Regions from separate parts of the Aliamphritea spongicola genome, predicted to be linked through region 2. Evidence: predicted binding sites of a transcription regulator. Region 2 holds the regulator's gene; the other holds the start of a gene.
The links. The regulator FNR, encoded in region 2, switches genes on or off when oxygen is low (the NO sensors DNR and NnrR bind a similar motif). The targets are predictions, from matches to a motif close to TTGATNTANATCAA.
Positions count from the first base shown of each region.

Region 1: the regulator FNR is predicted to act here: its motif matches at 1,891-1,904, upstream of JYB63_RS06505 (HP1242/YdcH family protein).

Region 1 covers NZ_JAFIDL010000001.1:1,405,306-1,408,682, reverse strand. Annotated here, with positions in the region: gene JYB63_RS06515 (DUF3422 family protein) at 84-1,436, shown strand; gene JYB63_RS06510 (BolA family protein) at 1,446-1,760, shown strand; gene JYB63_RS06505 (HP1242/YdcH family protein) at 1,969-2,214, shown strand; gene JYB63_RS06500 (ABC transporter ATP-binding protein) at 2,321-3,377, shown strand, end outside.
Region 2 covers NZ_JAFIDL010000011.1:37,762-41,138, forward strand. Annotated here, with positions in the region: gene rdgC (recombination-associated protein RdgC) at 1-167, opposite strand, end outside; gene JYB63_RS21695 (thioredoxin family protein) at 278-835, opposite strand; gene JYB63_RS21700 (adenine phosphoribosyltransferase) at 1,114-1,656, opposite strand; gene fnr (fumarate/nitrate reduction transcriptional regulator Fnr) at 1,725-2,504, opposite strand; gene hemN (oxygen-independent coproporphyrinogen III oxidase) at 2,702-3,377, opposite strand, start outside.

The sequences.
Region 1 (3,377 bases), on a different contig from region 2:
CTAACACACAGTTGTTTGGCTTTTTCCGGGGCGATGGCTCAGGTAATATGCAGACAGATGCCAGAAGTGAGTTGATATTTCCTATGCCTATGCAATTTTCTGCCAAAGACCGTTTGTCCGAACATCCGTTACGGCAAGAACTGTACGCTGAGATGCATTCCCGGCCGTTCCGGGTGATTAATACCCCGGCGCGGATCAGCCATCTGGTGATCATGTGTGATGAGTCACAGAAAAAGTCCCAGTATCAGCATCTGCTGACACTGTGTGACGCCTATGACGTAACGCCGCCGGATCAGGACGTCGCATTTTTCCAGATGGACCTGAACGGTTTGCAGATGCGCCGTGAAAAACACCTGGAGTTTATTGCCTATACCTTTACCAGCCGTTGTGACGATGTGAATGCCCCCTTTGCTCACAGCTGCATCGGTGGTTTGCCGGAAGAGTGGCTGGCCGGGCTGGAAGGGCAGGTGGTTACCGCCTTTCATGTCACCGTATTGGATGTATCTGAATCCGGTGAACCGGATATTCCGCAGGTGAAGCAATACTTCGACGACATGCGCTTGATTGGCAGTCAGCCCTCGCAGGGGGCGGTACAGGTCTGGACTACCTATCAGCTGCATGACGATGGCTACGGCCGTTTTCTGGTCTATAACCGTGAGATGAGTGCCAGCCAGTTAGGCCGTCTGGTACAGCGTCTGGTGGAAATTGAAACCTACCGTCTGATGACCCTGCTGGGATTGCCGCTGGCCCGTTCGATCAGTCCGCAGTTGCGGCAGATGGATTTGCGGCTGGCAGAACTGACCCAGACTCTGGCACAGGGAGAGCAACAGGAAGGCTTTGATGATGCTCAGGATCTGCTGGGCCGGCTGACGGACATTGCCTCGCAGGTTGAAGCTTACCGTGCCCAGTCCACATTCCGTTTTAATGCCACTCAGGCATACCAGACCATCATGTTTAATAACATTGATGAACTGCGTGAAGATGAAGTATCCGGTCACCTGACCTTACAGGAATTCATTGGCCGGCGGGTTGGCCCGGCGGTTAAAACCTGCGAATCAGTTGCCGCCCGTCTTGAAGACCTGTCGCGCCGGATCGACCGGGTCAGTGACATGCTGCGAACTCAGGTTGATCTGTCGATTCAGGGACAGAATCAGGAACTGCTCAGTTCCATGGACCGGCGTTCAAAAATCCAGCTGATGATGCAGCACACCGTTGAAGGGTTATCGGTTGCGGCGATCAGTTACTACACCATCGGGCTGGTAAAAATATTTCTTGGGGTGCTGTACGATCAGGGTATCTCATTCGATAAAAGTTTGGCGCTGGGGATCTCCATGCCACTGGTAATCATTGTGGTTGCCTGGCTGACCCGGCGTATACATTCGAAATTCAATAAGCTGGCTGATGACCCGGAATCTTCCCGGTCAGGCCACGGGTAAAGGTGTGAAATGACACAAACTATTGCTGCACAGATTGAATCTATGTTGCGTGATTCGCTGGATGTAGACCAACTGTACATTGAAAACGAAAGCCACATGCACAGTGGTCCGGCAACCGACAGCCATTTTAAGGTGGCAATTGTCTCTGATGACTTCACCGGTAAGCGTCTGGTTGCCCGCCATCAGATGGTCTACAAAGCGGTGGACAGTCTGATGAATAATCCGATTCATGCGTTCTCAATGCACCTGTATACCCGTCAGGAGTGGATCGATAAAAACGGCGAGATTCCACTCTCGCCTAACTGCATGGGCGGCTCTAAATAAAGGCTCTAAATAAAGGCTCTAAATAAAGGCTCTAAATAAAGGCTCTGTGAAAGCGCTCGGGTTCAGCCTCAGCGCTTTTTTTGTGTCTGAATTCTTACGTCAGGATTGATAAGAAAAGGTGAGAAGATAGTTGATAAGCATCAATGTTTTTCTTTTGCTGCAGCGCGATAGTTAAGTCATCAAAAGCCTCAGGCAAAGGGAACGAAAAATGAGCATTGAGCACCACGATCTGATCCACGAACTTCCGGAATATCGCCAGCGTATCCACGATTTAAAAATGAGTAATACGCATTTTTCCCGGCTGTTTGACGAGTACCATATTGTCACCAAAGAAGTTGAGCGTATGGAAACCCTCACTGAGCCGGTCTGTACCGAAACCGAAAATGCCCGTAAAGCGAAGCGTCTGCACCTGAAAGATCAGCTGTTTGCGATGCTGACGGCGGAATCGGTTTAACACCTGAGTACGCCGAATACTGATTTCGTCATAAAACCCGCTTTATTGCGGGTTTTTTTATATTTATAGTGTGAGGAAAGGTTATTTATATTTGTAGGATTTGTTAATGCATTCAAGCGGTTACAACTGGCGCTATATTTTTTCCATCGCCCGTGAATATAAGCCAGAACTGATCAAGGCTAATCTGATTGCGCTGGTGGCGACCATTGCCAGTGTGCCTTTGCCACTGCTGATGCCATTACTGGTCGATGAAGTATTACTGGGGCAGCCCGCAACCCTGGTGGAAATCTGTCAGCAGCTGTTTCCGGAATCCTGGCAGGGGGCTGTACTCTACATCACTGCAATACTGGTGCTGACTATCATCCTGCGGTGTATCGCGCTGGTGCTGAACGTCTGGCAGGGCCGGCAATTTACCCACATATCCAAAGAAGTAGTCTTCCGCATCCGTCAGGGTCTGCTGCAAAAGCTTAAACGCATTTCCATGGCGAAATATGAAACCCTGGGCAGCGGTAAGGTCAGCAATCACTTTGTGGTGGATCTGGATACCATTGATCAGTTTGTCGGTACGTCGCTGAGTAAGCTGCTGCTGGCAGGGCTGACCATTGCCGGTACCGCCGTGGTGCTGCTGTGGATGCACTGGCAACTGGCACTGTTCATCCTGCTTCTGAATCCCATCGTGGTGTATTTCACCATGGTGTTGGGAAAACGGGTGAAAGAGCTCAAGAAAGATGAAAATGCTGCCTATGGTGCATTTCAGAGTTCCCTGATTGAAGTGCTGGAAGGCATTTACCAGATCCGTGCGGCTAACCGGGAAAAGCATTATCTCAAGCGCCTGCAGGGTCAGGCTGAAGAAGTGCGGGACCGGTCCGTTGCATTTGGCTGGCGGAGCGAAGCGGCGGGCCGCTTCAGCTTCATGGTCTTTCTGGTGGGGTTTGATTTATTCCGGGCATTATCAATGCTGATGGTGGTGTTCTCAGACCTGAGTATCGGTGAAATGATGGCGGTGTTTGGCTATCTCTGGTTCATGATGGGGCCGGTGCAGGAATTGTTAGGCATTCAGTATGCCTACTACAGCGCCAATGCCGCTTTATCCCGCATCAACGAGCTGCAGAACCTGGAAGAAGAGCCGGATTACCCGCATCTGGAAAACCCGTTCAGTAAAC
Region 2 (3,377 bases):
ACTAACATGTCCGACAAGCCATGGCTGGGGCTGATCCAGCCAAAGCGGCTCAGTTCCTGGCTGCTGCAAGGGGTAAAGGCTTTGTCTTCCAGCTTGGCTTCCAGTGTTTCTACGGTGTGTTCGAAAGGTTGAGAGAAACGGTAAAAGATTGCGTTTTTAAACCACATAACTTGCCTTGATTTCTGAAACTGTAAATCGATAAAAAGCCCCCTTTACCCGTTTGTCAGGTAAAGGGGGCTGATGAAGTCGGACATTACCGGCGGGTGGCTTGCCGGGATTAATTGGATGCCAGTAACTTATAGCGTAATGCTTTACGTGCCTTGTTGACGGCTCTGTCTACATAGAATCCATACAGGTCAACGGTGTTGATGCCAACCATCTTGTCGGTCAGCACCTTACCGTCATTAGGGTCAACAAACAACAGGGTAGGTGTAAATGCTGAGTTGTAACGGCTAGCAAAAGCTGTCGCATCAACCGGATCGCCGTTAAAGTCGATAATGGTCTTGCTGCCGTCAAAAATAGTCAGTTTGCGGAACAGCAGCTTTTTGTCATATTTGCCGCTCAGTTGCATAGGCTGAAGAATTTCACGGGTGATGAGTTCGCAGTACTGGCAGTCAGGCTGGCTGACCAGAATGAGTGCGAAGCGGTCACCGGCGATCTGCGCATCCTGCTGCAGGTTAAGAAGTTCCGGCAGTGCATTTTCGGCTGTTGCTGTTGCTTCAGTGGACTGGCCGATTGGAGACAGGGCCAGTTTCTGGGCAGGCTGTGCCCAGCTAAGAAGGCTGATCATGGTGCCCGTCAACAGGGTAATAAGGGGTAGCAGTCTCAGTTTCATTTTTATTATTAACTCAAGGCTGTTTTGTCCATGCAGTGGTCTCTCGCATGGCGGATTCAGGTGCAGGCTGACAGTAAATTTTTGTGTTTTGTACCGTCAATGCACCAACGACGTTGACCGATTGTAAGCGATTTTTAAGACAGTTTGCTACGTTTCTGAGCAGAATGGTGAGAGTAACGGTTTTTGGGCGGTTAAGTTGTTGTTTTATCGGTGGGCATTTTTTAGGGGAGAAACAAAACAGCCCTGTAAAAACAGGGCTGTTGATTAAAGCAGAGTGCTCAGAGGCCTTCGTAAGACATCAGGCTGTAAACAGGGATGCCTGCTTCCTGAATCTTGCGGGAGCCCTGCAGGTCCGGCAGGTTAATCAGCGTGGCTACTTCAGCAACGCTGGCGCCGAGTTCTTTAACGATAGTGCTGGCGGCCAGCACGGTACCACCGGTGGCAATAAGGTCATCAAAGATCAGTACTTTGTCGCCTTCTGCTACTGCATCGGACTGCATTTCAACAGTGGCACTGCCATATTCCAGTTTGTATTCCTGTGACACGGTTTCCCCAGGCAGCTTGCCTTTTTTACGTACCAGTACCAGTGGGATGTTCAACTGGTAAGCCATGATGGAGCCGATCAGGAAGCCGCGGGCATCGATGCTGGCAATGTGCGTGATGTCTGAATCAATATAACGCTGAATGAAGGCGTCGCTGATCATACGCAGGGCTTTGGGATCTTTGAACAGCGGAGTGATGTCGCGGAACATAATACCCGGTTCCGGCCAGTCCGGAATCGTGCGCATAACTGATTTTATATAACATTCATCAAAAGACATGAAGAGTCCTTACAACGGGGTAATTCTAAAAAAGTGTACAGATACATATTGATTTCCCGACGGGGAAATTAGTCCATCTGGCTGGTGCTGATGCGATCGTCGTCTTCACCAACACAGTCACCGGACAGACGCTGAATTTCTTCCAGCTGAACCAGTTCTATTTCTTTGCCTTCAACTGTAATCAGACCGTTTTTCTGGAAACGGGTAAAGATACGGCTGACGGTTTCAACAGCCAGACCCAGGAAGTTACCGATCTCGTTACGGGACATAGATAAACGGAATTGGGTAGCGGAGTAACCACGTGCTTTATAACGGGAAGACAGCTTGAACAGGAAGGTCGCAATACGCTGCTCGGCATTTTTCTTGCTGAGTAACAGCATCATTTGCTGATCTTCACGTACTTCTTTACTCAGGGTACGCAGTACCTGCCGGCGCAGTTCCGGTAACTGCCCGGAAAGTTCGTCCAGTCGTGGAAACGGAATTTCACAAACAGTGGTTGTTTCCAGTACTTTGGCAGAAATCGGGTATTCATTGCCATCAAAGCCGCTGAAGCCGACCAGCTCGCCCGGGAAATAAAACCCGGTAATCTGTTCTTCGCCTTCGTTTGTCAGGCTGTAGCTCTTAATGCTGCCGGCACGGATTGCATAAATTGATGAAAACGAATCGCCCTGATGGAACAGGTGTTCACCTTTTTTCAGAGGACGGCTTTTCTCAATAATATTATCGAGACGATCCATCTCTGTCAGATTCAGTGATACCGGAAGGCACAGTGAACTCAGGCTACAGGTGCTGCAATGTACCTGAGATATACTGTGTACTTTGCGGTCGGTTGCCTTTGTGTCACTCATTATCAAGTCCTGTGATTAGTTCATATATCGGTGTAGATATTCGATTATGAAGTAATTTTAGTACGGGTTGAAGCAATTTAGACCGCAACACGTTACTTTTGTCGCACAAAGCCGCAAAAAGTAACTGTTTTGTTAAGTCTGTTGCTCGCTGCTGCTGTCCTGAGCGGTGATTTGCTCAGGACTTACAGTGTTACCGGTCAGATAATTCGGGAGAATCCCTGAGTGGCCGTTCGCTTTGGAATGTAGGCATCAAATGTCATGCAGATCCGGCGAATAAGCAGCCGGCCAGTGCCGGTTACCAGAAGCTCCCGCCCCTGTTTTTCGACGCTGACGAGACCGTCCTGAGCAAACTGACCAATTTCTTCGAGTTCATCGGCAAAGTAATCGTCAAAGACGATATCAAAGTCTGCTTCAATGCGGTCTTTGTCCAGTTCAAAGTGACAAATCAGCTGAGTGATAACTGCCCGGCGGATACGGTCATCACGGCTCAGGGTGACGCCCCGGTTAATCGCATGAACATCGCTTTCGACTGCATCTGTATAGAGACGCATGTCGTGCTGGTTCTGATAATAAACATCACCGATCTGGCTGATTGAGGAAACGCCCATTGCAACCAGGTCACATTCTTTATGAGTGGTATAGCCCTGGAAGTTACGGTGCAGCTGGTTATTGCGCTGGGCGATGGCGAGTTCGTCATCGGGCTTGGCAAAATGATCCATACCTATATACACGTAGCCTGCGTCGGTCAGTATGGCGATGGTCGTTTCAAGAATAGCCAGTTTGGTTTCCGGGCTTGGCAGGTCTTCAGCATGAATGTGTTTCTGGGAACGGAAACGGTCAGGCATATGCGCATAGTTAAATACGCTCAGGCGA